3 regions of the Maridesulfovibrio bastinii DSM 16055 genome follow, and region 2 is predicted to be linked to each of the others. Evidence: predicted binding sites of a transcription regulator. Region 2 holds the regulator's gene; each other region holds the start of a gene.
The links. Region 2 encodes sigma-54, which starts transcription at its own class of promoters, with help from an activator protein. Its sites were predicted from a motif close to CTGGCACGGNNNNTGCTT; they were not measured.
Positions count from the first base shown of each region.

Region 1 (10,427 bases), on a different contig from region 2:
AGCTGTTGAAGCTCAGAACACCCAGATTTCAGCTGGACAGCTCGGCGGTCTGCCTGCCCATAAAGGACAGCAGTTTCAGGCTACTATTACCGCCAGAAGCAGACTTCAGACTCCTGAGCAGTTTCGTAATGTAATTATTAAAAGTGCTAAAGACGGTTCTCTGGTGCGCATAAAAGACGTCGCCCGGGTAGAGCTTGGTGCTGAAAGTTATACTACAAGTGGTACATATAACGGGAAACCCGCTGCTGGTCTTGCCATTCAGCTGGCAACCGGGGCAAACGCCATTAAGACCGCTGAGTCCGTTGAAGCTGCTCTTCAGAAACTCCAGCCGATTTTCCCAGAAGGTGTTGACGTTGTATATCCTTACGACACAACCCCGTTTGTAAAACTTTCTATCCATGATGTTATTGAAACCCTGATTGAAGCCATTATTCTGGTCTTCATTGTTATGCTGCTCTTTTTGCAGAACATCAGGGCGACTTTTATTCCGACCATTGCTGTTCCGGTTGTTTTGCTGGGAACTTTCGCCGTGCTGTCAATAGCCGGATATTCGCTCAATACTCTGACCATGTTCGCGATGGTTCTGGCCATCGGTCTGCTGGTTGATGACGCCATTGTCGTTGTTGAAAACGTTGAGCGTGTTATGGAAGAAGACGGACTGTCGCCGAAAGAGGCCACGCGGAAGTCAATGAAAGAAATTTCCGGTGCTCTTGTCGGTATTGCGACGGTACTTTCGGCAGTTTTTATTCCTATGGCATTCTTCGGTGGGTCTGTAGGTGTTATTTACCGGCAGTTTTCGGTAACCATTGTTTCGGCGATGATTCTTTCCGTGCTTGTTGCACTTATCCTGACACCTGCACTTTGTGCCACACTGCTTAAAACCCCGGCTGAATCAGGGGCTAAAAACAGATTTTTCAACTGGTTCAACAGAGTCTTCGACCGCGGAACTCTGGCATACAGAAACGGTACGGAGTGGATTGTCCGCAGAGTCGGACGTTTCATGGTTATCTTTCTGATTCTTGCCAGTGTCATGGTCTGGCTTTTCGTTAAACTGCCCAGTTCCTTCCTGCCTATGGAAGATCAGGGTATTCTGTTCTCAATGGTACAGCTTCCTGTTGGTGCTCCGCAGGAACGGACCATAGAAGTTCTTGATAACATCAGTAATTATTTCAGAACAAAAGAAAAAGATGCTGTTGAAGGTGTCTTCACCACTGTAGGTTTCAGTTTCAGTGGAGCCGGACAGAATGTCGGTATCGCTTTTATCCGCCTGAAACCCTTTGAGGAGCGTCAGTCTCCCGGACTGTCTGCTCAGGCGGTTGCCGGAAGATCAATGGCTGCATTTTCCCAGATGAAAGAAGCCATGATTTTTACTCTTGCTCCTCCGGCTATTCATGGTATCGGTAACTCAAACGGTTTTGACTTTTATCTGCAGGATATCAATGGGGCAGGGCATGAAAAGCTCATGCAGGTCAGAAACCAGATGCTTGGCATGGCCGCACAGAGTCCTCTGCTGATGAATACCCGTCCTAACGGGCAGGAAGATGAACCACAGTATCATATTGACGTAAATGAGGCCAAAGCCAGTGCGCTCGGTCTTGATTTCTCGGATATCAATACCACACTCTCCACTGCATGGGGTAGTGACTATGTAAACGACTTCATTGACAGGGGACGCGTAAAACCCGTTTACCTTCAGGGAGACAGCATGTTCCGCATGCAGCCCAGTGATGTAGGTCGCTGGTATGTGCGTAACAACGCAGGAACAATGGTACCGTTTACTTCTTTTGCTTCCGGTCGCTGGGCCTATAACTCTCCGCGTCTTGAAAGGTTCAACGGTGCATCCGCTGTTGAAATTCAGGGTGAAGCCGCTCCGGGAGTAAGTTCCGGTGACGCAATGAATAAAATGGAGAGTATTGTTTCCCAGTTGCCCAGAGGCTTTAACCTGCAGTGGGCCGGTCTATCAGCTCAGGAAAAATTATCAGGAAGTCAGTCAGGACCATTGTATGCCCTGTCACTGCTGGTTGTGTTCCTGTGTCTGGCTGCACTGTATGAAAGCTGGTCTATCCCGTTTGCGGTTATCCTAGCTGTTCCGATCGGTATTTTCGGAGCACTTGCAGCGGCAACTCTTTTTGGACAGACTAACGACGTTTATTTTAAGGTCGGGTTGCTGACTACTATCGGTCTGACAGCAAAGAATGCTATTCTTATTATCGAATTTGCTGTTGCCGAGCAGGAGGCCGGGCTGGGTGTTCTCGAAGCGACCCTGCTGGCTGCAAAGCAGAGGCTGCGTCCGATTCTTATGACCTCGTTTGCTTTCATACTCGGTGTTCTGCCGCTTGCGGTTGCATCCGGTGCAGGCTCGGGAGCCCAGAACTCCGTCGGTATCGGCGTTATGGGTGGTATGATTTCGGCAACTATCATTGGTATATTTTTTATTCCATTGCTATATGTTGCCCTGCGAAAAGTTTTCAAATTCAAACCTCAGCATCCTGATGCGGGTTAGTCGTAGCAGACCGGAGTTAATACAAAAAATGTCAGTTAAAGGTAAAAGCTCAGCAGTTATGAAAAAAAGTTCATCGGAATCTTCTTCCCGTTCATTTGCGGGAGTTCTGCTGATCAGTGCCGTAATGGCTCTGATGCTGTCCGGATGTGCTGTCGGACCTGATTATCATCAACCTCATCTGGATCTTCCCGGGCAGTGGAATGCGACTCAGACGTCGCTGGACAATGCCACTGATCCGGAAGTTGAAAATGCTACGGAACCGGTTGAGTCACCACGGCTTGAAGACCTCAAAAAATGGTGGACTTCACTTGGAGACCCCATCCTTGATAAGCTGATTGATGATGCCGTTAAAGGCAATCTTGATGTTGCTTCAGCTCAGGCCAGAGTCCGTGAAGCCAGAGGCACATACCGTCAGGCTGGCGGTTCGCTGCTGCCTCAGGTTGATGGCGGGGCTTCAGCTATAAGGACTGGGTACGGTAAGAAATCTTCTCAGTCTATGAATGGTAAAAGTAACTACTTTACCACTTTTCAGGCCGGCTTTGATGCCAGCTGGGAACTGGATTTCTTTGGTAAAAATAGACGTATACTGGAAAGTGCCAAATACGGCCTTGATGCGGCAAATGAAGATCTGAGATCAACTCTGCTCACTCTTATAGGTGATATTGCTATCAATTATGTGCGAGCCAGAGGATATCAGACCAGAATTGCTCTTGCTAGAAATACAGCATCGTCACAGCGTGAAACAGCTAGATTGACCCGTGAGAAATTCCTCGTCGGTTCTTCCTCAGCTGTTGATATGGATAGAGCGGAAGCTGACGTCAACACGACTGAAGCGGATATACCTGATTTTGAAACCTCATATTATCAGGCTGTTCACAGGTTGGGAATTTTGCTGGGCCAGCCACCGGCAACGCTTTTGAAAGTAATGCACGAACCGGCACCAATTCCTGTTCCTAAAAGGGAACTTCCCGTAGGTGTTCCGGCCAATATACTTTTGAACCGTCCTGATGTTCGTATGGCTGAACGTCAGCTCGCTGAATATACTGCCAATATCGGGGCTGCGGAAGCTCTTCGTTATCCTTCGATTTCATTGACAGGCAGCATAAACACTTCAACTACCAAATTTGATAATGTGTTTGATTCTTCAACCATAGGCTGGGCTATCGGACCTACGCTGACCATCCCCATTTTCAATGGCGGACAGCTTAAAGCCGGAGTTGATATTGCTGTTGCACAAAGAGATCAGTCTTATTACGCATACAAGGCCGTAGTCCTTTCAGCTCTTGAAGATGTGGAAAATTATACAATTGCAATGTCCAGAGCCAAAAGAAAATTGAAAAGCCTTTCTAAAGCTGCACGCAATTACCGTGAAGCAACAAAGCTTTCAAGACTGCTTTACCGCAACGGTGCAATCGCAATTCTTGATGTTCTTGACTCCGAACGGTCATTGTATTCAGCAGAGGATAACTTCGTGTTGAGCAAAATAGCTATAACCGAAAGTTATATCTCGCTGGCAAAAGCTCTTGGCGGCGGCTGGGATAAAGCTCTGGATTCAGGCAAGCCTCTTGAGTTTGACGAGAAAGGCGTGCTGAAAAAAGTTTCAGCTGAAAAAGCCAGTGTTGAAAAGAAAAAATAAATCTGAATCAGACTGTTTCTAATAGAAAATGTAAGAACGGCCCGAGTTTTATTCGGGCCGTTTTTTATTGATATTGCGGATGCTGAACTTAAAAAGGTCGTTGTGCTCGTGTAAAATTATCTGAGCTTATGCTAAGTTTGTTATGATTTAAAAAGAAATATCCTTCCGTTTTAGTATGGCATGAGTGTTGCTACTTTAAAGATCACTTTTAAATTTGTCCTGAAATGTAATAAAAACTTAATCTAGTTCCATAAGTTGAGTTTGTAGGGATATATTTGTGCAAAAACATGCAGTCATATTTGTGCAGAATGTGCAGCATCGTGCAAAAAATTATGAGTTTTACAGGAGTGTTGAGTGGCGAAAAACAGGAAAGCTGTAAAAGGTAAGAATAATACTGTTACCATAGTTTCGGCGGTGGTTATTGCCCTTGTTGTGGGCCTTTATTTTGGCGTGGCGGTTATTCCGGCGGTAAAGGACAGCTCCACTGAAGAAAGAGTAAGTCGCAAAGGTAATGACATGTCAGGCAGGATTTCCGAAGCTAAAGCAAGGGTTGAGCAGGAACCCGGATCAGCAGCCTTGTGGGCAAAGCTTGGAGACCTCTATTTTGATAGCGGACAGCATTATGAAGCAATTGATGCCTATAAGGCTTCACTGGCCATTGAACCTGAAAACTCGCATGTGCTGACTGATTTGGGCGTTATGTATCGCCGTACAGATCGCCCGAAGCTGGCCGTAGAATGCTTTGATAAAGCAATAGAAGCTTCGGCAGACAACTACACTCCATATTTTAATAAAGGTATTGTTCTTTATTATGATCTCCATGATAAGGATGCCGCAATTAAAAGCTGGCAGCAGCTTCTGGACCGGAATCCAGATGCCAGAACTCCCAGCGGTAAGCCTTTAAGACAAATGATTCAGGAACTCTCCTGAATATAAATATATAGGTCCCCTTTGACGTTGAATTAAAGTGGGGAAAAACGGCTCTCAAGCTAACTTGGGAGCCGTTTTTTATTGATCATGCATAATAATCGTAATTGAATAAAATATAGTCAGTTTTTAGATTCAATGCCGTATTTTTTGATTTTGTTATCAAGGGTGGTGCGGGTAATATTTAGTATCCTCGCGGCTTCACTTTTATTCCAGCCCGTTTCTGCAAGAGTTTCGCGGATAGCTATTTTTTCTATCTCATAAAGGGGTTTGCCTCCAACATGGCTTGAAGCTTCACTACCAGCTTCTACAGCCGGTTTTTCATTATCTTCAAGACCATCAACTATTGTCGGTGGAAGGTCTTTTTCAGAGATATATTCTCCGGCAGTCAGGATAACGGCACGTTCAACAGCATTTTCAAGTTCACGGACATTTCCGGGCCATTTATAGTGGTTGAGTTTGTCCATTGCTCCCGGAGTAAAGCCTTTTATTTTCTTGCGGTTGCGTTCTGCAAATTTTGATAGAAAGAAACTTGCCAGCAGTGGAATATCCTCCGGGCGATCAGCCAGTGCCGGTATTTTTAAACTGACAACATTCAAACGGTAGTAGAGGTCCTCCCTGAAATTTCCTTTGCGGGCTTCTTCCTGCAAATCCCTGTTGGTCGCTGCAATTATACGCACATCCACCTTTAGAATTTCGTCACTTCCAACCCGCTGAATTTCTCCTTCCTGCAATGCTCTGAGCAGTTTGGACTGCATCGGCATGGGAATCTCCCCGACTTCATCGAGAAAAAGAGTTCCGTGATCGGCCTGAACAAATCTGCCGTCACGTTTTTTATCCGCCCCGGTGAAAGAACCTTTTTCGTGACCGAAAAGTTCTGACTCCAGCAGTGTATCCGTCAGGGCTGCACAGTTGACGGTGACCAGTTTTGCGTTTTTGCGGTTGCTTTCGGAATGTATGGCTTTGGCGAAGAGTTCTTTTCCTGTTCCACTTTCTCCAAGTATGAGCACTGTGGCCTCGGTTTCGGCAACTGTTTTGACCATTTCCAGCAGTTTTTTTACCGGCTCACTCCGACCTATAATACCGGAAGCGCCTTCTTTGGAGATTCTTTCTTTAAGATTTTTATTTTCTTCAATCAGGTTCATGTGCTCAAGGGCGCGCTCAAGAGTAAGTTTTAATTCATCAAAATTTAGCGGTTTAGTCAGGTAATCGTAAGCACCGATCTTCATAGCCTCCACAGCGGTATCTACAGAAGAGTAGGCCGTCATAATAATTACCGGTATGGAAGGATTGATTTCTTTAATTCTGCTCAAAGCTTCTATTCCGCCGACTTTAGCCATGCGGACATCCATTAAGATTGCGTCATAAGGATTTTCGGCGACGCTTTGTATTGCATCTGAACCATCCTCAACTCCGAATGGTTTGTGGCCCCATCCTGAGATGATTGTGCAGAGCATGGAAAGATGAGCTTTGTCATCGTCAACAACAAGAATATCAGCACCCATTTTATTTTTCCCTGTTATCAGTGGTTAATGGAATGGTTATTTTAAATGTGGTCCCCTCGGGTCCTGTTTTTTCAATTTCAATGCGGCCATCGTGTGCTTCAACTATTTTTTGCACGATTGCCAGCCCCAAGCCAGTCCCGGATGGTTTAGTTGTATAGTAGGGGTTGAAAATCCTGCCGAGATCGCCTTCCGGCAATCCCTGACCTGTATCACTGACCGCAATGAAAAGCTGATCGTCCTTCTGTTCTGTGGAGACACTCAGTGTTCCACCATCGGGCATAGCCTGAATTGCGTTAACATAGAGGTTGATCAGGGTCTGTGCCAGACGGTCGGGATCGACTTTTACCTTTGATACATTGCCGTCCTGATGCGTTTCAATTTTGACCGAGGCTGACTGGGCTTCCTGTCTCACAAGCCGCAGGGAGGATTCTATTAATGCGGCTACCTCTGTTTCTTTTATTTTCAGGTCTGCTGGTCTGGCCATTTCCAATAGTTCGGAAATTACTCTGTTGAGCCTGTCCACCTCGGAAGTCATCACTTCGGAAGCTTTGCGGTTTTCACTGCCTTCAGGGAAAAGCGAACCGAAGTAAGTTGCATAACCTTTAATTGAACTAAGCGGATTGCGGACTTCGTGGGCAACTCCTGCTGCAAGCTGACCGATAGTTGCCAGTTTATCGGCTTTGCGGATACGGTTTTGCAGTCTGCGAACTTCGGTCATATCACGGATCATGTACATCATCCCTATGGATTCATTCTCCGAAGTTACTATGCTGCTGATATTGATAGATACCGGGAATTCCCGATTTGAAAGGGCCTTAAGGTTCATCTCTCTGTTTATTATGGGAGTTCCTTCGCCCATGACCTTTTCACCAAGTTCAACAATCTTTTGAGGGAGAATTTCGGCTGCAGTTCTGCCGGGCCTGAAAACATCTCTGGCAAGCATTTGTCTTGCCGCTGGGTTGATAAAGATGACTTCACCCTGTTGTGAGCAGGCAATGATTGCTTCCGGGAGATTCTCAACAATTTCCTCAGTGATGGCTCTGCTGTCCTGCAAAAGTTTACGGGATCGCAGGTGGCTGTTCATCCAGAAAAGTGACACAAATCCACCCAGCCCGAGCAGCAGTAGAGTCCCGGACATTGTCATGGTCATTGAAATATCTTCACTCACAGCTTTTTTAAAAGGCTGGAGGTCCATCCCGATGAAAATTATATTTTTATTTTGGGAAGAGGAAATATTGCTTTTGTTTGACTGCCATCTGTGACCGGGGAAAAAACCGTTTCGGTCCCACCTGCCGCGTCCTCGCATCATGCCCATATGATGCATTGATTCTCTCTGGTTGTGGCTTACAGTATTTGATTTAACAGGGGTAAAATTTTTGTAGACTTCAAATGCTCCACTTTTATCCGGTCTGATTATCCGCCATTTGGTAGTATTTGAAGCTTTCAGTCTTTTCAGCGCCAGAGCTGGTAGAAGCTTTTTGCCGATAAGATTTTTATGGCTTGAGGCCAGCACAATTCCTTTCTCGTCCACAATGGTAATGTAAAGAATGTCTGGAAGTTCGGAAGTTTCGTCAATGAGACGTTGAATGTCTGCTTCCTGCCCCATCCAGCCCATCATTCCTGTTCTTGTTGCCGCTTCAAAAGATCTGATTAGTGCGGTTCCTTTTTCACTTAATATTTTCACCGTGTATTTTTTGCCGTGGCTGTAATTCATAACAGCCAGAGTAAGGATAACCACGACCAGTATCGCGCTGGCACCGATAATTATCCACGGTGAAACATTTCCCAGATATGACTTTATTTTTTGCTTCATTTTTTTCTCGGTAGTCAAAAGAGCTGTTGTCTAATTTTTAGACAATTGTCTTTTACGTGTGTCTATTTTTTAAACATCTGCTTAATTTTTAAGCAAGCTTTCCTTTATCGTTTAAAAGGCTATTCCTTGTATTAAAGTATGTTATTCCAGTATATTAAATAGTGTAGACAGTGCTTGGCATCACTCTTGCCTTATACCATGCAAAAGGCGTTCAAACTTAAAAAAATATGGAGATAAAAAATGAAGAAGATCTTTATCGCACTCGCATTGGTTCTGGCAGCCGGTTTTGCTTTTAACTCAAACAGTGCTCTTGCATGGGGACATGGTCAGGGACACGGACAGGGAATGCACAACGGCTACATGATGAATGGCAACGGTCATGGAAATATGATGAATGGTAATGGTCGCGGATATATGATGAATGGTTCTAACGCGGCAATGTACAATAGCCCTGAGTATAAGAAGTTTATGAAGGAGACTCGTGATCTCCGCACCTCGCTTCGCGGTGACCGGGCAGAAATGAGAGCTATCATGGCAGGAACCAATCCTGACTCCAAGCGTGTAAGAGCTCTTGCAGAAGATATCAGCAGAAAGGAAGCCCAGCTCGCTGACAAGGCAGAAAGCAGTAACCTCCCAGTTATGCCGATGGGTCGCGGTGCAGGCTTTAATTGCCCCGGTTACGGACCGCGCAGGTAAGTATCTTACTCAGGGAGGGGCAGCCCTCCCTGAGTAGAATTTGAATCACAAAATTATAAAATCCGGAGAAGATATGTTTACAGGCGGATGGAATGGATTTTGTCCTAACGGTTTTCAGGGAGGTTATATGCATGGCGGTTTTATGGGCGGTGGACTCATGGGTGGAGGAGGTTTTGTGGGCTTGATTTTTAATATTCTAATTATCGCTCTGGTAGCTTATCTGATTTTTAAGCTGGTTCAGAATCTGAATAATAACAATGTGCAGCGCAATGAAGGAACAAGCCGCAGCAATCGTGTTGATACAGGCGAGATTTTGAGAGAGAGGTTTGCCAGAGGTGATATCAGTGAAGAAGAATACCTCAGGAAAAAGGATATTCTCGGAAATTGAAACAAATTATCAGACTAAAAATATGAAAGCCTTTTGCAGTAAAATTGAACCGATCCGGATCTAGCCATTGAACCGGGGGTTATCATGAGCAATATTGATCTTTCCAAAGCAACTCGTAAGTCTTTTGAAAATTATATAAAGACTGATCTACAGGAAAATTATCTCTATGTTCCCAAGCTCTATGCAAAATGGTTTACTGAATTAAGTAAGGGAAAATATTCTCATAAAAAACAGAAATAAGTATCTACCCCTGCCTTCAAGTTACTTGATGGCAGGGGCTTTTGGTTCAGTATTGATTTTATTTACAGCCTGCTGTGCTGCCCTTAAATTTAAAACAACTTAATTAAGGCCAGCCTTAATCAGCTGCTGATTTTACGAAGTCCAGAGGGTCGACATACCACGGTTCTGTTTCCACTTTTTCCTGAAAGATGATCCGGTCCTGTGGAACGGCTTTCGGCACTGCGGAATTGCTGCCGAACATGATCCCGTCTTTATCGCAATCGGTCGGAGGGTCATAAGGGTTTTGAGGATGCATATTCCTAAGCAGTCTGTAATGCTTCGAGTTGGTGTAGTGAATAGGGATGTAGGCATTGTTGCCCGTTTTTTTGGCCCTGCTGTAGTTCATGTAATTTACGGCTTTTTCGCTCATCCAGTATGAACGCCTGATGCCGTCAAAACATCTGAAGGTTGAGACCGGAAGGCGGGCTTCCTGAAGAAAGAGCATAGGTGTGCTCATATCAGTCATATCATACCCGGCCAGATATTTTTTGTAACCTTCAATGTCCGTTCCTTCCGGCATGATCAGAGTCCAGTCTCCAAGCTCAGAAAAAACTGGTTTACGGAAAAAAGGTTTGTAACCGGACACTACTTTTTCAGCTATTTTAAAGTCGGCAGCAGTATCGATATCAATACATTCTTCAACATCTGCATATATTTTTCTGACCCTTTCAGTGTTGGTC
Region 1 is NZ_AUCX01000010.1:32,296-42,722, reverse strand. It holds gene G496_RS18965 (efflux RND transporter permease subunit) at 1-2,503, shown strand, start outside; gene G496_RS0105740 (efflux transporter outer membrane subunit) at 2,532-4,139, shown strand; gene G496_RS0105735 (tetratricopeptide repeat protein) at 4,494-5,069, shown strand; gene G496_RS0105730 (sigma-54-dependent transcriptional regulator) at 5,189-6,571, opposite strand; gene G496_RS0105725 (ATP-binding protein) at 6,573-8,384, opposite strand; gene G496_RS0105720 (Spy/CpxP family protein refolding chaperone) at 8,625-9,080, shown strand; gene G496_RS0105715 (SHOCT domain-containing protein) at 9,154-9,468, shown strand; gene G496_RS21075 (hypothetical protein) at 9,553-9,708, shown strand; gene G496_RS20465 (cytidylyltransferase domain-containing protein) at 9,824-10,427, opposite strand, start outside.
Region 1: a site for sigma-54 is predicted at 8,559-8,576, ahead of G496_RS0105720 (Spy/CpxP family protein refolding chaperone). Genes of this name have one in related genera too.

Region 2 (10,427 bases):
AAAATTTTCATCTTTGGGGATTATTTTACCTTCGCCATGACGGACAGGTAAATGCAGTGTATCAATATTTTTAGTGAAGACACACGGAGACTCTGCATTAGCTTTAACTTTTACCCAGCGGTCTTCAAAACGAGCTGAATCATTGTAGCTCAAGGAAACCTGACGGGTAAAGTATTCGCCTCCAACAGCAGGCAGCAGGCCAAGCTTAACAAGAAGCTGGAATCCGTTACAGATTCCCAGAATAATGCCACCGTTTTCAAAAAAGTTTTTGATTTGAGAGACTAGAGGTTTGTTGTCTGTTGTGCAGGCATGTTTCCAGCGTAATGCTGCTGCCTGAGCGGCTCCGAGATCATCTCCGTCAAGAAATCCTCCAGGAAAAATCAGGAAATTGTAACTTTCAAGGTTTGTTTTTCCTGTTACAAGGTCAGAAAAGAATGCGATGTCGGCCTGATCAGCTCCAGCTTTTTTTGCTGCATGTGCTGATTCCTGTTCACAATTGGTTCCATATCCGGTAATAGCCAGAGCTTTGACGCGGGCCATATATTTTCTCCTCCAGAGTTGACAATCGAAATAGTCACAGACTAGCTTGTCCGTGTTTGCGAAGAGGAACATAATTGCGGGTCAGCTTCCCGTCAACAGTCTATATCACAAACAGGACGATCGGCCACATTAATTTTTATGCCTGACGTTCCTGATTTAGGCTGCCAGGGGCGCTGTCCGCTTTGTTTTGTTTAATAGATACTGACTTTATTCATCGTTTATTTTATTATAAACAGATAAGGTAAAAAAAATTAGATTATTCCGTTATGGACGGGAGGAACATGAAGACTAAGTTTATATTTATCACCGGAGGAGTTCTGTCCTCATTGGGAAAGGGCCTTGCCGCTGCCTCTATAGGAGCTTTATTGAAGGCCAGAGGTATGACTGCCACAATTCAAAAGCTCGACCCTTATATCAACGTCGACCCTGGCACAATGAACCCCTTCCAGCACGGCGAAGTTTATGTAACTGACGATGGAGCCGAGACAGATCTCGACCTTGGTCACTATGAACGTTATCTCGGCGTGCCGATGAATCAGAACAATAACTTCACTTCCGGACGTATTTATCACAGTGTTATTACAAAAGAAAGACGTGGTGATTATCTCGGCGGAACAGTACAGGTTATTCCACATGTAACAGACGAAATTAAGCAGGCTATTCTGGGTGTTTCAAATGGAGAAGATGTTGCTCTGATTGAAATAGGCGGAACAGTTGGTGATATTGAAGGTCTGCCGTTTCTGGAAGCAATCCGTCAGATGCGTTCCGAACTTGGAAGAGAAAATGTTTTATACATTCATTTGACTCTTGTTCCATACCTGAGAGCTGCCGGTGAAGTAAAAACCAAGCCCACACAGCACAGTGTTAAAGAACTACGCAGTATTGGTATTCACCCGGACATTATTCTTTGCCGCAGTGAAGTTGACCTTGATGAAAGCCTCAAACGTAAAATAGCTCTTTTCTGCGATGTTGATCGTGATGCTGTTTTCACCGCTGTTGATGTTAAATCAATTTATGAAGTTCCGCTTTCATTTTATCAGGAAGGATTAGATCAGAAGATTGCAATTCTTCTTCGTCTTCCTGCTAAAAATTGCAACCTTGATCCTTGGAGAAATCTTGTCCACAAGCTTAAAAATCCGAAAGGATCAGTCAATATTGCAATTGTAGGCAAGTATGTTGATTTGAAAGAGGCATATAAAAGTCTTCATGAAGCTCTTATTCATGGAGGCGTGGCAAATGATGTCGCTGTTAAGCTTAAATATGTCAATTCTGAAGAAATTACTGCTGAAAATCTGGAAAGCAATTTTAAAGATATTGACGGAATTCTTGTTCCCGGAGGATTCGGAGCTCGCGGTGTGGAAGGAAAGATTATGTCTATCCGCTATGCCCGTGAAAACAAAATTCCTTTCTTTGGTATCTGCCTTGGAATGCAGTGTGCAGTAATTGAGTATGCCCGCAATGTCCTTGGCATTGAGAATGCAAACTCTGAAGAATTTGATAAGTATAATCCAAATCCTGTAATCTACCTCATGAAAGAGTGGTACGATTATCGTACACAGAAGACCGAATGCCGCTGTGAAGATAGTGATAAGGGTGGAACCATGCGCCTCGGCTCCTATCCATGTAAAATTGTGGAAGGAACAAAAGCTATGGCTGCTTATGGTAAAACTGAAATTCAGGAACGTCATCGTCACCGTTACGAATTCAACAAGGAAGCTTTTGCAGAAAAGCTGGTTGAAAGCGGTCTCGTTTTGAGCGGACTTTCTCCTGATGAAACTCTTGTTGAAATTGTGGAAGTTGCAGATCATCCTTGGTTTGTCGGCTGCCAGTTCCACCCTGAGTTTAAATCCAATCCTATGAATCCACATCCTTTATTCAGGGATTTCATCAAAGCTGCGCTGGAGAATAAGTAATTGATTTATCCCAATAAATTCCCGGTTTTTTCCCGGGGATAAAATTATGATATACTTTTCCAGCTTTCCGGTGCTATTTATACCCCGGAAAGCTGGTTTTTGTTTCTGTCATAGTTTAAATTTTCAATATGTATAGTGTTTAATTTCTCTAGCCATTTTTTAATAAAGGGGATTTTGATTTGACTCCTGATGAGCTTTTTCAAAAAAGTTTACACGGTCCTTTTATTTTAGCAGGCCCTTGTGCTCTTGAAGGTTTTGATATTGCGCTTGAAGCTGCCAGATGTCTTGCTGAAATAGCATCACGTTTGGATTTAACTTTAGTTTTTAAAAGTTCATTTGATAAAGCCAATAGGACATCTGTAGATAGTTTTCGAGGTCCTGGAATGGAAAAGGGGCTGCAATGGCTGGAAAAGATTAAATCTGAGACAGGTCTTCCGGTTGTAACGGATATTCATACTCCTGATCAGGCCGGACCTGTTGGAGAAGTTGCAGATGTTATCCAGATTCCGGCTTTTTTGTGCCGCCAGACAGATCTTCTTGTTGCAGCAGGCCGTAGCGGAGCTGTCATTAATGTTAAGAAAGGACAGTTTGTGGCTCCAGCTGATATGCGGCATGTTGTAGGTAAAATAAAATCTACAAGTAATGAAAAAATTTGGCTTACAGAAAGAGGCTCAAGTTTTGGATACAATAATTTAGTTGTTGATATGCGTTCCATTTCATTGATGAAGTCTCTTGGATGTCCTGTTGTTTTTGATGCCACTCATTCTGTTCAGCTTCCGGGCGGAGGGGACGGCTGTTCCAGCGGACAGAGAGAGTTTGTGCCTGTTCTGGCCAGAGCAGCTGTTGCAGCCGGAGCATCCGGTGTTTTTATGGAAGTGCATCCTAATCCGGACAAAGCTCTTTGTGATGGTCCTAACAGCTGGCCGCTTTCTAAAACTGAAAACCTGATAAAAGATCTGCTTTCAGGATGGAGCATCAATTATGCGTGCTGAAGATATCGCCAGAAATATCAAGCTGATTATTCTGGATGTTGATGGTGTCCTTACTGATGGGGGAATTTATTATGACCATGAGGGACATATTTCAAAAAGGTTCAACGTTCAGGATGGATTAGGAATTAAGCTGGCTCAATCCACCGGACTTGAAATATCTGTTATAACAGGTCTTGATAACGAAGCCGTAAGGACAAGGATAACAGAGCTGGGTATCACCGACTATTATCCGGGCAACCCTCGTAAAGTTCCTTTTTTTGAAAAACTTTTAGTTATGAAAAATTTAAGCCCGGAACAGGTTGCGTATGTTGGTGATGATTGGGTTGATGCTGCTGTTATGAAGCGAGTCGGATTACCTATGGCTGTATCCAATGCTCAGCCTGAAATAAAAGGGCTTGCCAGATGGATATCATCAAGGAAAGGCGGTAATGGTGCTGTCCGTGAAGCTCTATCCTTTATAATGCAATGTCAGGGTACTCTTGAAAAAGTCTGGAAGGAGTGGGCCTTTTAATGAGCCTGCGCAGAGTTTGGGGCCTTGGCATAGCCATGCTTGTTTGTGGCGTTATTGTCGGAGCTTATCTTGCCCGGCATTATAACCCTGTTTTCTATGGTATCAGGCAGGAAATAAAAGCTCCTCCCGTGAGAAGTAACGGGACTTCTGATGTTTCCGTGGATGGTATCGAACTTACTCAGGGAACCGGCGGCGATATTGAATGGAAGCTTAAAGCCGGTAGTGCTGATTATGATCAGGAGAAGGGACTTGTTATTGCCGATAAACCTGAAGTAACTTATTTTCTTGGACGTGATCGCAAGGAAGTTGTGGTCAGAGCTGTTCACGGTGAAGTCAGCCAGAAAGGTAAAGGACTTCGTTTGTGGAAAAATGTTCGCGGTCATTATGGGGAGTTAGCTTTAAAAGCTGAAAATCTTCATTTTAATCCGAAAAAAAATTTTCTGATCTTAAATGGCAATGTTATTTTGAACAGTCATTCGCTGTTTGTTGAGGCCCCTAAGGTCAGCGTAAATTTAAAAACACGTGAAATAACAGTTGATAATAATGTTGAAGCCTTGATTTCTCCTGATGTTCTAACCACATCTAAGCAGAAGTGAGCAATATTTGAAAAAAGCTATGAACAACTTTACCAGAATCTTCCCCAAAATATCTTTCATTATCCCGGTAATACTTATTTTTTTTGTAACACTGGTCTTTTCTGCTGCATCTTTCGCAGCTTCAGGAAACCTTATGGTTACCAGAACAATTGCAAATCTTAGAGAAAAGCCGAATTATGACTCTTCTGTTTCATGGATTCTTTCTGCTGGAAAAGTTTTTAAAGTAGGTAAGGCAAAGAAGGGTTGGTATTCAGTTTACCCTGCTTTTGCAAAAGCAAAGTCTGTACCTGTCGGTTTTATTTCCGAAAAAGTTGTCTCCACAGCTCCTAAATCTGCAGAGACTGTAGACTGGGGCGATGTTCGATATATTGGTAGGAAAATAAAATATTTTGCTCAGAGATCTCAAAAATCAAAAGTTGCCGGTGAATTAAAACAAGGTGATGAGATCAAGGTCGGTTTTTTGCGGGAAGGCTGGTATGCTGTTTTTAAAAGCGGACAGAAGGTTGAAGCAGAAAGTCGCGCTATCGGGTTTATCAAATCCTCGGATGTTGATCTTGATAATTCAGATTCAACAATCCGCTATGCTGTACGAAAAGTTTCGGTAATAGCCAAGCCGTCAGCAGGAGCAAAAGCTGTTGGAGTTCTTTTCCCCGGATATAGGGTTCAGGTTGGTGAAGAGCATGACGGTATGTTTGCTGTTTATAGAATAGATACAGCAGTTCAGAAAAATACTCCTGTCTGGGGATATGTCTGGGGGCCTTTTCTTGCTCAATACCCTTCAAGTATTGAGAATAAGAAACTCTCAGGGATGACTATAGCATCCGTAAAAAAGGATAAATCAGCGGCTGTAAAGGCTAAAGACATTCTACCCACAAAAAAAATGTATCCCTCTACAGTGCTGAATCTTCGTTCCGAACCTGACGTTAATTCGCTGATAGTTGGTAAGCTTGAAAAAGGTGACACTGTTCTGGTTGGACAGGCTGAGGGAAAATGGTATCCGGTTTATAAGTCAGGCGCAGCTGTTCACAATAAATCGCAGGCCATCGGGTATGTTTATGGTACTTATTTGAAGGCCGAGGCTCCTAAGCAGATAAAGTCTGATGATTCGGCCAAAAAGCAGAAAGCTTCTCCAAAGGATCAGGTTCCGATTAAAATCGTCTCAACAAAGATGACCTTTAGTGAAGTCAAAAATCAGGTAACCTTTTTAGGAAATGTAAAAGTTACCAGACTTGATATTACTCTGACTTCTGATTCCTTGACAGCTTTCCTGCGTCAGGGGAGCGAATCTTTAAATGATGCAAGTAATAAAATTAAAAAAATTGTTGCTTATGGAAATGTTGACGTCGTAATGGGTAATCGCAAAGGGACTTGTGATAAGCTTACATTTTTAGTTGATCAGTCTATAATTATTATGGATGGAAAAGCTCGACTTGCTGATGGCAAAAATATTGTTCAGGGAAAGACTATCAAATTTTATTTGAAAGACAGCAGAAGCGAAGTTATCGGTGGCGATAAACCTGTAGAAGCTATTTTCTTCACTCCGAAGGATGTTTCCCCTTAGCCTCTTGATGTTGAACCAGTAACTATTCCGGAATTATTATGCCTTCGATAATAGCAAATAAAATAGTCAAATCTTACGGCCCTAAAGAAGTTGTCAGAGGAATCAGCCTTAAACTTGATGAAGGGGAAGTTGTGGGATTACTCGGCCCTAACGGCGCAGGTAAAACAACAACTTTTTACATGCTTGTTGGCGTGGTAAAGCCTACTGAGGGTGATGTTTATCTTAATAAACATAGAATAACCACTTGGCCTCTTCATGAAAGGGCGCGGCATGGATTGAGTTATCTTCCGCAGGAAAGTTCTATTTTTAAAAAATTATCAGTACGTAAAAATCTTGAAATAATAATCGAACATACCAAAATATCATCTAAAAACGTTTCAAAGCGAGCGGATGAACTTTTGGATCAGCTTGGTATTTTGCGTCTGGCAGATCAAAAAGCGATGTACCTGTCCGGTGGTGAAAGGCGCAGACTGGAAATTGCCCGGGCTCTAATTAACAATCCCAAGTTTATTCTGCTTGATGAACCTTTTGCCGGTATTGATCCTATTGCTGTTATCGAGATTCAGGATATTATTTCCACTTTGAAAGAGATGGGAATCGGGATTTTGATTTCAGATCACAATGTTAGAGAAACACTGACAATATGCGATAGAGCCTATCTTGTTTATGAAGGGCGGGTTATTTTGAGTGGAGCTCCTGAAAATATAGTAAAGAATACTAAGGCTCGACGTTTGTATCTGGGAGATAGTTTTCGGTTGTAGCGATGTTTTTTTAGTGCTGATAAAAAGCTTTTATAGGTTTAAATTGAGACAGGATTTTTGCACATAGTGTAAATTCTGTCTTTTTTTTATGGATTTTGGGAAAAAATGATCGTTCCTAATTTTAGATAATAATTTTGTTTCTAACTAATGGATTTGGATAGCTATTTCGAATTTTAATTATTTTAAATATTCAATATTATACTTATGGTGCTTATCTAAAAAAATAATTTTTTTAGGTGGTTATATCGAGTGGTGCTAGCGTATCTTCAAAATTGTTTTTAAAGTAATTTATAGTTTGTAGATTTACAGGCGTTCAGAACATTGGTACACTTTTTTCATGTGTAAAATTGTTTTTATAAAAAACTATATATTACAGTAATATTCATACTCTTTGTTGCAAGATTTAATTAAGTATGTCATTCTAAAATCAAGTAGTATTTTATATTATTCTTTAAAAATGTATTTTTTTTCTTTTTTCTTTGTTTAATGCTTTTTTAGTTAATAAAAATAATGTGTTAAGACTTTATTGGTAATGGTAAAATATGGGATTGGAATTAAGACAACAGCTTAAGCTTACTCAGCAACTTGTGATGACTCCACAATTGCAACAGGCGATCAAGCTTTTACAGCTTTCCCGTCTTGAGCTTGTGGATACAGTTCAGCAGGAGCTCATGGAAAATCCCCTTCTTGAAGAATATGAAGAGAAGGAGGTTTCTGAAGCTCGTGACAAGGATCAGTCTTCCGCAAGTGGAGAGACTGAAGAGCTGATGAAGAATGCTGACTGGGAGAATTATCTGGGAGAATTTTCCAGCTCTTCCAAGCAATCAATAGTTAGAGAGTCTGAAGCTTATGAAGACGGTCTATCTTATGATGCCCGTCTTACCAAGTCGACAACGCTTGATGGCCATCTTGGCTGGCAGATGACTCTTTCCGATTTTACTGAGAAAGAATGTGAAATAGCAGAAGCCATAATAGGTAACTTGAGTGAGGTCGGTTATCTTTGCATAGGGGTTGAAGAAATAAGTGAGATCTGTTCTGCTTCAGTCGATGAGGTTGAATCAGTTCTTCATAGAATTCAAAGGTTTGATCCTGTTGGTGTTGCAGCAAGAACACCAAAAGAATGCTTGACCGTACAGCTCGAAGTTTTAAAGTTGGACAACGATCCTATTTTAGTTTCTCTGGTTCGTGATCATTTAGAAGATCTGGAAAGAAGGCGTTATAAGCCTCTGGCCAGAAAATTTAAATTGAGCATGGAAGATTTGAAAAGCTATCTGGATTTGCTTCAGACTCTGGACCCGCTTCCCGGTGCAAGTTTTTCCGGGGGTGACCCTTTCTATATCAGTCCTGATGCTTATGTTTATGAGTATGATGGAGAATTTGTTATTGTACTAAACGATGACGGGCTGCCGAAATTGCAGATGAATTCCTTTTATGTGGAAACAACAGAAGCTGCAAAGGGAGCCGATAAAGAATATTTTCAGGATAAGATGCGGTCTGCCCAATGGCTCATGAAGAGTCTTTACCAACGGCAGAGGACTTTATTTAAAGTTCTTGAATCAATAGTAAGGTTTCAGGATGAATTCTTTAGAAATGGTGTAACTAAGCTCAAACCCTTAATTCTGAAGGAAGTGGCTGAAGATATTGATATGCATGAATCTACTGTGAGCAGGATAACAACAAATAAATATGTTGCGACCCCTCATGGTGTCTTTGAACTTAAGTTCTTTTTTAACAGTGCGTTGGAATTGGATGACGGTTCACAGGTAGGTTCAGAATCAGTAAAGGCCATGATAAAGAAGCTTATTTCTGAAGAAGATCCCAAAAAGCCTTATAGTGATGAAAAAATTGCTGAATATCTGAAAGAGAAGCTTGAAATTAATATTGCAAGGAGGACGGTAGCCAAATACAGAACCGCGCTGGGTATAGAATCTTCTTCCAAGCGCAAGAAGGTCTTTTAGCCAGTTATACTGGAATAGCATATTCACCCTAACTTAAGGAGGATCCTTATGAACGTAGCATTCACTTTTAAGAACTTCGATCCGTCTGAACATCTGAAGGAATATGCAAATACCCGTTTTAGCAAGCTTGAGAAGTTTGTTACCAATCCAGATAATACTGAGTTGCAGGTGAATCTTTCCGTGGATAGATTCAGGCATATATCGGAAGTTGTACTTTATTCAGACAATATTCACATCTCTGCATTTGAAGAGTCTGAAGATATGTATTCTACTATTGATATGGTCCTTGATAAGCTTGAAGCCCAGTTGAGGCGGATGCGTGAAAAGATGCGCAGCTACCGGCGTAGTGAAGTTACATCGGCTCGGATGGATGTGATCAGTTTTGACCTTGAAGATAAGGAACACAGACCTCCGCGTATAGTCGAGTCGGATCAGTTTGAACCCAAGCCAATGACGGTCGAAGAGGCCGCCTTACAGCTGGATTCATTAGACTATGATTTTCTCGTTTTCCGCAATGCTGACAGCGAGGGAATAAACGTAATCTATCGTCGTGATAATGGCGATTTCGGTTTAATAGACCCAGGATATTAGTATAATGAAAATAGGTGCTTTTTTGGCAAAGGATCTTGTTATTCATGAACTTGAAAGTGATAGCAAGGAAGGTGTTCTAAAGGAAATGGTTTCGGTCCTGATAGATTCAGGTCTTGATATGAACCCTGACGAAGCTTACAAGGTCCTTATTGACCGTGAAAAATTAGGTACAACAGGCATAGGGGATGGCATTGCCATCCCCCATGGTAAATTTGACTCCATCGAAGATATGTATGTTGTTGTTGGTCGAAGTGAGAAGGGTATTGATTTTGATTCACTTGACCACGAACCATGTCATATCTTCTTTTTGGTTCTGGCTCCTGAGCAGGGTGCCGGTTCTCATTTAAGAACTCTGGCTCAGATTTCCAGACTGGTTAAGGATGATGCTTTCAGGAAAGCTTTTATGCAGACTGAAAGTAAAGATGATCTTTGGAAGGTTCTTCAAAGCGTTTGATTGCGGAGGCAGAGGTGGATAGCGCGGATTCTTTTCCGGTCATTGTTGTAAGTGGTATGTCCGGAGCAGGTAAATCAACAGCCCTCAAAGTTTTTGAGGATTTGAGATTTTTCTGTGTTGACGGGCTTCCGGCAAGTATGCTGCCTCGTCTGGTCAAGTTGTTTAAAGGCAATGACATAACATATCGTGGATTAGTCCTTGGTATGGATCTCAGGCAGAAAAATTTTGTCGAAGAGTGGTCACAGACCAGAAACGAACTTGTTGAGAAGGGTATTAATCCAGCTTTAATATTTCTCGAATCGAGGCTTCCTGAGCTGGTCAGAAGATTTGCGACAACCAGAAGACCTCACCCTCTTGAGTCTAAAGCCATAGGTCTTGAACAGGCTCTTGAGGAAGAAAAAATTATTTTAAATCCATTACGCAATGAAGCTGATCTCATAATTGATACCACCCATTTTTCCATACACGATCTACGTAGAAAAATTCAGGAAAAATGGGTCTTTTTAACAGAAAAAGGCTCAGGGTTGAGAGTGCATGTCATGTCCTTCGG
Region 2 is NZ_AUCX01000026.1:5,530-15,956, reverse strand. It holds gene G496_RS0112955 (phosphoribosylformylglycinamidine synthase subunit PurQ) at 1-540, opposite strand, end outside; gene G496_RS0112950 (CTP synthase) at 822-2,453, shown strand; gene kdsA (3-deoxy-8-phosphooctulonate synthase) at 2,633-3,445, shown strand; gene G496_RS0112940 (KdsC family phosphatase) at 3,435-3,956, shown strand; gene lptC (LPS export ABC transporter periplasmic protein LptC) at 3,956-4,552, shown strand; gene G496_RS19740 (LptA/OstA family protein) at 4,560-6,113, shown strand; gene lptB (LPS export ABC transporter ATP-binding protein) at 6,152-6,874, shown strand; gene rpoN (RNA polymerase factor sigma-54) at 7,417-8,832, shown strand; gene hpf (ribosome hibernation-promoting factor, HPF/YfiA family) at 8,881-9,423, shown strand; gene G496_RS0112910 (PTS sugar transporter subunit IIA) at 9,428-9,877, shown strand; gene rapZ (RNase adapter RapZ) at 9,892-10,427, shown strand, end outside.

Region 3 (10,427 bases), on a different contig from region 2:
CTTGACAAGGCTTCGATCTCTAGGTACTAGATTCAGCTCACTTGATTTGACGGGCCAATAGCTCAGTTGGTAGAGCCCCCGGCTCATAACCGGATGGTCCCAGGTTCGAATCCTGGTTGGCCCACCATTAAACACAATGCTGTTGCATATAAAAGACAGTTCTGAAGTGTTCCAGCAGAAAAATTTATAGTATCCAGTGCTCCCTCGGGATTTTGGTCCCCACGGGAGCATATTCATTTTTTTCGGGGTATTATTTTTAAGGAGCTGTTTTACAAGGATGCTGATTTTTTTATAGTTTTGTTTTATAAGCTTTGAATTATGAAAACATCTGAAATCATCAACCTTATCGAATCCCATGCTCCAACGGTTTTTGCCGCATCATGGGATAACAGCGGAGTTCAGGTTGCAGGGCGCGAGCGTGAAGTTGCAAAACTTGCGGTAGCTTTAGACCCGCTTCCTGAGACGATTGCGAGTGCTATTGAGAGTGGAGCACGCTTTGTGCTGACTCATCATCCTCTGACTCTTGAACCGCGTTTGCCGAATAAGCTGGACGGGTTTCATGAGGTCTTAAGGATGCTTTTGAGCACCGAGACAACTCTTTTTTCAAGCCATACTTCTCTGGATGTTCAGATTGCGGGACCGGTCAGCTGGCCTGCGAGAGATCTGGGGCTTGAAAATATAAAGGTTCTTGATGAGACAGCGCGCGCAGGGGATGGCGAAATCTTAGGCTTCGGCTGCATAGGGTCCTTATCTTCAGCAATGTCGTTTGACGATTTTGCGGGAAAAGTGGCAGAGCTCAGCGGATGTTCTGTTTTATCTGTCTGCGGTCCGTTGCCGGAGAAAGTCGCTACCGTTGCTATGTGTCCGGGTTCCGGGTCTTCAATGATGGATGAAGCTTTTAAAGCAGGGGCTGACGTCTACATTACCGGAGATGTGAAATATCACCCGGCACAGGAAGCTGGCGGAGCAGTTATAGATGTGGGGCATTTTTCACTGGAAGAGGAAATGATGCGCCGCTTTGCCCTCGTATTGCGTGGCGAGCTTGAACCGAACGGAGTGGATGTACAATTTTTCAAAGGCCATGATCCGTTTGCTTATTATGTTGACGGAATCAGGCACAAAAGCCTGAGTTAGGACTCTTTACAAAGTCTTCGCGGGCATTATTCTTGAGATACCCGTTTCCCGATTGTGCACAGGCCATGCACAGGGAAATATGTTTTATAACGGAAAAACAGGTCGTTCCATGCCTTTTTCCGAACATTGATTGCGCGGATATTTCCTTTAAAAAATCAGGAAAGCCGTAAAAGGGGACCCCAGCATGTATGAAAAACAGATTGAACAGCTTGTTATTCTTCAAAAGGTAGACGACGAAATCATTCTGCTCGAATCCGAAATTGATCAGGCTCCCAAGGATGTTGCGGCACTTGAGTCGCGCCATGCCTCACTTACCAAACGTAAAACTCAGATTGAAGAAAAGCTTGAAATGCTGAGAGATCAGCAGAAGCGTCTTGAGCTTGAAATCGAAGAGGACGACGTTAAGATCAAAAAGAGCAAAAGCAAGCTGATGATGGTAGGTAATACCAAGGAATATCATGCCATGATGCGTGAAATGGACAGCCTTGAGAAGCTTAACAGGCTTCGTGAGGATGAAAAAGTCACCATTATGGAAGAGACTGAACGTCAGAAAGATGCTCTGAAAGATATTGATGAAAAATTTTCTGTCCTCAACAGTGAGCTTGAGGAAAAACGCATCGGCCTTAAAACCCGTCTGGAACAGGCTCAGGGTGATCTGGACAAGTTGAATACCCGTCGTCGCAAAGCCTGTGACGCGATCCCCGAACCTATCCTCAACAGATATGAGTTCATACGTTCTCGCCTTGAACATCCTGTTATTGTTCCGGTTGAAGATGCTATCTGCTCTGGATGTCATATTATGATTCCTCCTCAGATTTACAACGATCTTCAGAAAGGCCATCAGATTATCAGCTGCCCCAACTGCCAGCGTCTTATATTCTGGATAGAGCATTTCCCCGAATCTGCCCGTCCTGAATCCATGAAGAAGCCGGCAGCGGAATAGCAGGTTTTTATTTCAGTATAATCAGGGGGAGCATGGCTCCCCTTATTTAAACAGATTTTGGAGTCGGACGGGTCATCGCCGCGGTGTAATGCCGGGGAGGAAAGTCCGGGCTCCGCAGGGCATGGCGCTGGGTAACTCCCAGCGGAAGCGATTCCGGGAAAGTGCCACAGAAAACAGACCGCCACGGCTTTTGCCGGGGTAAGGGTGAAAAGGTGGTGTAAGAGACCACCAGCGGGCATGGTGACATGTCCGGCTGGGTAAACCCCGTCCGGAGCAAGACCAAATAGGGAAGCGTTTGAGGCCGGCCCGGCTGAAGCTTTCGGGTAGGTTGCTTGAGGTGTATGGTAACATACGTCCTAGATGAATGATGACCATCCTGCTTGCAGGATACAAGACCCGGCTTACAGTCCGGCTCCTTATCTGTTTAAAACTCCTTTAAAGGAAGTTTATTCCTTCCACTTTTATCCACAAACAGACTCCGGGCAGGAGTTGTCCGTTACCTGACAAGTTTCCCGGAGGCGAGAGTCAACCAATGAGCTCATCCGGTGATTTCTGGGCAGTTATATTAGCTGCCGGCAGTGGAACCAGACTTGCCGCTTCAGTCGGCGGAGTTAAAAAGCAATACCTTAACTGGAAAGGAATGCCGCTTTTCTGGCATTCAGCCACTACTTTTTCCCGTATTCCCCGCATCAAGGGCTTAGTCTTTGTTTTCCCCCCTTCAGATATTGATAAAATGAAAGAGCGTGTAGATGAGCTGAACAGCAGTTGCTCTCTCGGGCTGACTTATAAAGTTGTCTCAGGAGGGGAGAGAAGGCAGGATTCTGTTTTCAACGGACTTAAAGACCTTCCGGCTACATGTTCCCACGTACTCATTCACGATTCTGCAAGACCTTTTGCCTCCGCTTCCATGATAAGCTCCATTATCGATGAGCTTGATAAGGGTGCTTCTGGAGTTGTTCCGGCTGTAAAAGTCACTGATACGATTAAAACCGTTAATGGCAATACAATTACAGGAACCCCGGACAGGTCAGACCTTAGAGCTGTTCAGACCCCTCAGGGTTTCCCGCTGCATCTGATCCGGAAAGCCCATGAAATTTCAGACGGCGAAGGTTGGAACGTGACTGACGATGCTTCAATGCTCGAAATGATGGGAGAAAGCGTCGTTGTCTGTCAGGGTGAAGAAAGTAATATCAAAATCACAAATCCTGAAGACCTTGCTAAACTTGAGGAGACTAAAATGTATGTCCCGTGCGTAGGCTGGGGGTATGATGTTCACCGTTACGGTTCCGGACGTCCGATGGTTCTGGGTGGAATACCCATTCCCGGAGGGCCTGAAGTCGTAGCTCATTCTGATGGAGATGTCCTTTATCATGCTCTTGCCGATGCCATTTTAGGGCTTTTCGGTGGCGGAGATATCGGATTGCACTTTCCTGATACGGATGCAGCCCTTGAAAATATGAGCAGCGGCATTATTGTTATGGAAGCTTTGTCCAAAGCTGAAGCTGAAGGAATTAAAATAGTCCATGCCGACCTGACTGTGATTGCACAGATTCCCAAGCTTGCTCCCTACAGAGAACAGATAAGGAAGAATGTGGCTTCTGTCATGGGACTTCCGCAGAGTAGAGTTAATGTAAAAGCTACGACAGAAGAAAAGCTCGGGTTTACCGGAGAAAAAAAAGGAATCAAAGCAGTTGCCACTGTAACCGGTGTAAGACTTGCTGACGTGGATGGATAATCACATGACTGGATTTAAACGCGTTTTTTTTACCGTTCTATTGGTTTTAGTTGTTCTGTCCGCTGCCGGAGCCGGCGGTGGATATATATGGCTTCATGAATATTCGGTAGAAACAGTTCGCGAGATTGCCGATAAGTACAGCTCTATAGTTAAGATTGATTTTAAAGATGCCATGATCAATCCTTTTGATGAGAGCATATACATTGACGGTGTTAATCTTGATTTTGCCATGGGTTCAGCTATCTCGGTGGGAAGAGTTCATATTTCCGGTATTGACCGGGAACATCGCATTCCGAGATATATGCATTTCAAAGCTGAAAAGGTCTCTATTCCAGTAACTTTTATGAATTTCGGTTCATCATTCAGCTCTCTTGAAAAAATGGGCTACCGGGCTCTTGGTTTTGACCTCGGGGCCGACTACATATATGAAGACCAGAACAACCGGTTCATACTGAAAAAGCTTGAACTTGACGGAAAAGATCTGGCAAGCCTTAATATTGCTCTTGGACTTGAGCATGTGAAGCTTGATAAGCCGGGCATAAGCGGCTTTATTGGCACTCGCATATATAGTGGTGGCATTATTTTCAAAGATCATTCTCTGGCTGAACGGGTGCTTGATTTTCTGGCACAGGAAGAATCTTTGAGCAGAAAGGATTATACCAGCAGGCTTGTAGAGCGGGTCGAATTCCTGAAATTAAAAGCCAGAGAGCGCGGTTACAGTTATGCAGAGGATTTTTACGGTACTTTTCAGAACGTTTTAAAAAATCCATCCGATTTTTCTTTAAAGATTTCTCCTGAGGATGCAACGCCACTGCTTTACATCTTTATGGGGCGGGATCTGGATGAGATTATTGATCTTTACAGAATTCAATTGGACAAAGGAAAAGATGTTGCCGTTGCGCAGCAGGATAATTAATATCCCGGCCTGACGATTAAAAAATAGTTTTTAAAAAAGAAATCTGTGGACATTGAACATTTCATCCGGTCTGTGGGAAATCAGTCGGGATGGTCCTAAAATATCTGGAGAAACAATGCGTCTTTATAACACCCTCAAGCGTAAAAAAGAAGAATTCACTCCTTTAAACGACAACAAAGTCAATATGTATGTTTGCGGTATAACCGCTTATGATCTTTGCCATATCGGTCATGCCAGATCTTCTGTTGTGTTCGATGTTTTGGTTCGTTATCTGAAATTCAAGGGATATGACGTAACCTTTGTCCGCAATTTTACTGATGTTGATGATAAAATTATTAAACGCGCCAATGAATCCGGAATTGATTCTTCAGAACTTGCTGAAAAGTTTATTCAGGAATTTTACGTTGATATGGATAAGCTCAATGTGCTCAGAGCGGATATTGAACCTAAGTGTACTGAGCATATAACCGAAATGATCAAATTGACTGAGACTTTGATTGAAAAGGATCATGCTTATCCCACTGAATCCGGGGATGTCTATTTCAAGGTCCGTTCATTTGATAGTTACGGTAAACTTTCCAAGCGCAATATTGAAGATATGCGCTCCGGTGCTCGGATTGAACCGGGTGAAGAAAAACAGGATCCGCTTGATTTTGCCCTCTGGAAAGGAGCAAAACCCGGTGAACCTGCATGGGAAAGCCCCTGGGGTCTCGGACGTCCGGGATGGCACCTTGAGTGTTCAGCCATGAGTGAGAAATATCTGACTCTTCCTTTTGATATTCATGGCGGTGGACAGGATCTCAGTTTCCCGCATCATGAAAATGAAATTGCCCAGAGTGAAGCCGCAACAGGCAAAGAAATGGCCCGGTTCTGGGTCCATAACGGTTTTGTGCAGATTAATTCAGAAAAAATGTCCAAGTCTCTTGGAAACTTTTTTACAATCCGCGACATTACAGACAAATTTCTTTCTGAAACTCTGCGCTATTTTCTGCTTACAATGCATTATCGCAGCCCTCTTGATTTTTCCTTTGAAGCCCTTGAAGAAGCTGAGAAGGGAATCCGCAGGGTTTATAAAGCTATGTATCAGATGGAAGAAGCGCTTACAAAATCAAAATGGTCAAAAGCCGCTCTGCCTGAAGAAGTTACCGCTGAGCTGGATGAGCTTGAGAAAAACTGGGATGCTGCAATGGATGATGATATGAATACCGCTGCTGCTTTGGGTCAGGTCTTTAATGCCGTTCGTCTTGCCGGAAGAATTTCTGAGGAAAAATCGTGGAGAAAAAGTGAAGGCGGGCGTGACGCCTGGAAGCGTATTCTTGATGACCTGCGCAAATGGGGTTCTGTTCTCGGAATTTTTTGCGAGGAACCTGCAAAGTTTTTGTCAGAACTTAAGGAATGCATGCTCAAAAGGCGTGGTATTGATTCAGCTAAAGTGGAAGAACTTGTTGAGGCCCGTCAGGAAGCCCGTAAAAATAAAGATTTTGCCCGGTCTGATGAAATCAGAGATGAACTCGTTGCAATGGGCATCGAAGTAAATGACACCCCTCAGGGAGCTGTATGGGATGTTATTTAGTGCGCATATTGTGCCGAAAGCTGTGCTCATCTGCGAGCTGCTTTAAAATTCTTGCATGACGACAGCTTGTTAGCACATTGTTTTATTTAACTATCGGGAAACCGGGCTTTTTAGCCCGGTTTCTTTTTTTGGGAAAAAACTATAACTAATCGATTATTCTTAAATTAAAATATCCCGGTAGGAATATAGATGAAAAGCAGGTTGCGGATTGGTTTTAATTTTATAACCTTTGCCCTTGGCGTTGTCATAGTTGTTTCAATGTGGTTTGCCGCAAGCGAAACTGTGCATAAAGCTTCTTTTCATGTTGAACGCAAGCTTATGTCTATGAATCTTGACCGGGTGGAAGGAGTTATTCAAAGCCAGTTAACCCAAATCAGTTCACTTTGCAGAAATTGGTCAGCACTTGCAGGTTCTGAAATTTCTTTTTCAAAAGGAAAGCTTATACTGGCAGATCAGTTCAATGACGACTTGCTTAAAGATTTGAACATAGATTTTGTCCTTTTTGCGGATGAAGCAGGGGTGTTAAAAAGTTTTAACATCCACACTGAATATAAAACTGTCATCCGTGATTATTTTACTGCACGGGGTTCTATATTTTCATCCGTTAAAAAAGGTGGAAAAGAAGGTCTGGTTCGTATCGGGGATGCATTTTTTCTGATTTCAATTAATGCAGTAAAATTTACTTAAGGTAGTATTGACCGGTATATAGTTGTCGGACGCCGCTTAAGTCCTGAGCGGATCAAAAAGCTTGCAGTGCAGTTGAAAATTAATCTGAATGTAGTCCCGGCTTCAACCAATGATAATAAATTTTACGAAGACACTTTTAGTACAAATGAAAATTTAATTAGTGTCAGACGTCTTGAAAGGGGCATGGATGGCAGCCCGCTGTTCTTTTTCCTACTCAGGTCAGAGCGTGAAATTCTGAATATGGGAAAGAGTTTTGTAATCATTTATGTGATCTTTTTTATCCTCTCGGCCTTAATAACCTCTTTTTTGGGATATTATTTTGTAAAAAAAGACTGTCTGGACAGAATCAGATATCTAGTCGCCCAGCTTACGGATATACGCAGCAGTAAATCAGAGAAGACTCAGGTTGAGGTTAGCGGTGATGATGAATTGAACAAACTTGTCGAGGGCATAAATAATACTCTTGATACTCTCCAGAGTGAACGTGGCAAAGCTGAAACCGCCAATAAAGTTAAAAGTGAGTTCATCGCCAATATAAGTCATGAGATCAGAACCCCCTTGAATTCCATATTAGGAATGGTTGAACTGCTTGGGGAAACTAGACTTGATAAAGATCAGTCGGAATATGTAGAGATTGTCAATTCGGCAGGTAAAAATCTTCTCTCGGTTATTAATGATGTTCTTGAAATTTCAAAAATAGAGGCCGGGCATCTCAAAATTGAAAAGATAGAGTTTCTGCTCGGAGAAATGGTTGGCAGGGTTGTTTCCCTTTACTCTCTTGAAGCCGCCGGAAAAAATCTTTCTTTAACATGCAATATACCGGAAAATATCCCGGAAAGAGTCTCAGGAGATCCAACTAGACTCAGACAGGTTTTAGTCAATCTTATCAGCAATGCAATTAAATTTACTTCTGATGGCGGAGTAGAGGTTAGCCTCAGGCTGGATGAAAGCTGCTGCCCGCCTAAAATCTTTTTTTCTGTTTCAGATTCCGGGATCGGCATTGCAAGTGATAAACTTGATGATGTTTTTGCCAGCTTCTATCAGGCTGATTCTTCCACTTCCAGAAAATACGGCGGTACAGGACTGGGATTATCTATCTCACACAAGCTTATTACCATGATGGGTGGTCAAATAACTGTTGATAGCTGTCTTGGACGTGGAACCAGATTCACATTTTATGTGAGTCTCGGCATATCCTAATTTTATTATCAATTTATAAGATTAAAAAACAGTGATAGCATTGACACTGTCTATATCTATGCTTACCTCTTTAAAAGTGGCCATAAATTAAGAAATTAAAGAGGTCTGTAATGGGTAATTTATTAGGATTGATTCTGGTATTTGGAATTGTATTTGTCCTGTTGCGTTTTATTCTGCCAAAACTAGGAATACAGGGTTGAGGACCGTCAAACAGCTGCAGTTTGCAGCCTGAAAAAAAGAATAGAAAAGGTGCTAAAAGGAAATAGCCCCGCAGTTTAAATTTAGCTTAAAGAGCGTGGAAATTTTTTAGCACACTGAATTACCAATTCTTATATTTATCAAACTTGAAATCTTGAAGATTTTATCAGGCCGGAAACAGTAAAATCTGTTTCCGGTTTTTATTTTAAGCAAAGGTGGAGCGTATGATATCGGTCAGTTTGGTCATTCTGTGGTCATAGGTATGCTCAGCCATGATTCTTTTTCGGGCAGCAGTGATTACTTTTTTTCTAGCTTTGTCGTCTTTGAGATATTTTTGTACAAGATCAGGTATTTCTTCATTTGTTTTGTAGAGGACAATTTCTTTATCAGGGTCAAACATAGTGGATATCTGGTGCCGGTGATCGGTCAGCAGAAAACCGTTGCATGCCGGAACATCAAAGACTCTTTGATTCACGGCTCCTTTCATCTGCTGACTGGTGCAGTTGAAATTTATTTTTGAGCAGGGATAGAAATTTGGAAGATCTTCATAATACGAAAGTTCAGGATGGTATTTCCAGTTTGTTGAAGGGAGCAGGTCTTTCCAGCCTTCATCACCGGCTATCAGCGGATTGAATGGTAATATCTTGTTTACGCATGAGAGCCGGTATTCAAGGGTGGCCTGCCAGATAACCGCAGTTTCGTAGGCCAGCCGTTTTGCCGGAGAAGTTATCTTATCAAACTCCATAAAATGCTGCGGATAGCGCTCCTTTAAAAATTTCTCCACTGAGAAATCATCATGCGCACCGAATTGTGCCGCTATCTCCTTAAAGTCTTTTCTTAAAATCCCGGTAACCTTTGAAGCTGAAAAACGTCTGGCAGTTTTCGTTGTCATGGAATTGCCGACAAAAGATATGTCTGTCTGCCATTTATTTTTAGTGCAACCACCTGAAGGTTTGAATCTGTTCTGATCCGTTCCAAGGGGGAGATGAAAAATATTCTGGTATCCCATTGCGGACAGGCTTTCCATCCGGTCGGCATCCCATGTGAATAGTGCTGTGTTATTATTAACCTGCCGGGCATAAAGCGGAAGTATCAGGTGGGGATTATCAACAAACCATGAAGCCAGAGGAATTTTGTATTTTTGAAGGATGGTATTCAGATATCCTTCCTGGTCAACTCCAAGATGGTTGACTGTTAATACAAAATCAGGCCTGAATCCGCTAATGGCTTTAACAATCGTTTTTACAAAGTGTTCCAGCTCACTTTCCCGTGAATCCAGATTGATCATCTGAAAAGGAATTTCAAGACGGGTGCAGGCTGCTTCTATTTCACCCATTAAAAAATATTGGCTTGTCAGCAGTAGAATGCGTGGTTGTATACTTTTGAATCCAGCTCCGGAGTTTCTGCCTTGAGCTTCCGTTGAGAAATATTTTTCTATACCGCAATAATACTGAGGGTTCAGGCGCAGATAAAAAGGAATTTTTAAAAAATTTAAAGGCTGTCCATATTTTTCAGCGATGTCTGAAATTTTAGCTGCTGCTTCTTCCGGGGTGTCATCATCTATCCAATATAAGTTTTCCCGGTTATGGTATTTCTTTTTAATTTCAGTTGCAGCGAGGATATGTTTTTCCCGGTCAATAATAATGAGTGCTGAGCCGGATTTTTTAATAAGCTCTTCAACCGCAAAACCAAGACCGGAACCAAGCATAACAGTGATATGTTGTTCTTTATATCCGGCAGCCAGCTCAAGCTCTTTATTTTTGCCGAACCGACCCCATAAATGTTTGGTCTTAGCATCAACAGTGACACGGATGTCCTGTATTATTCCGTCAGTTTCAATTTTGGTGACAGCTGAAACCATGGGATCGTATGTTAAGTTGGCTACCATGAATCTCTGGCCGGTTTATGGAAATAAAATTCAACACGCCTGTTTTTTTCTCTATTGGCTTCGGAATTATTTTTAACCAGCGGTCTGGTATCAGCATAACCTACGGCTTTTAATCTTTTGGCATCAATACGCCCTTTTTGATGGATGTATTGC
Region 3 is NZ_AUCX01000006.1:9,974-20,400, reverse strand. It holds tRNA gene G496_RS0101175 (tRNA-Ile) at 52-127, shown strand; gene G496_RS0101170 (Nif3-like dinuclear metal center hexameric protein) at 319-1,134, shown strand; gene G496_RS0101165 (zinc ribbon domain-containing protein) at 1,319-2,077, shown strand; RNA gene rnpB (RNase P RNA component class A) at 2,137-2,497, shown strand; gene ispD (2-C-methyl-D-erythritol 4-phosphate cytidylyltransferase) at 2,610-3,812, shown strand; gene G496_RS18445 (hypothetical protein) at 3,817-4,728, shown strand; gene cysS (cysteine--tRNA ligase) at 4,844-6,301, shown strand; gene G496_RS0101145 (hypothetical protein) at 6,491-6,988, shown strand; gene G496_RS18440 (sensor histidine kinase) at 7,061-8,188, shown strand; gene G496_RS0101135 (CgeB family protein) at 8,592-10,274, opposite strand; gene G496_RS0101130 (flagellar motor protein MotB) at 10,268-10,427, opposite strand, start outside.
Region 3: a site for sigma-54 is predicted at 2,379-2,396, ahead of ispD (2-C-methyl-D-erythritol 4-phosphate cytidylyltransferase). Genes of this name have one in related genera too.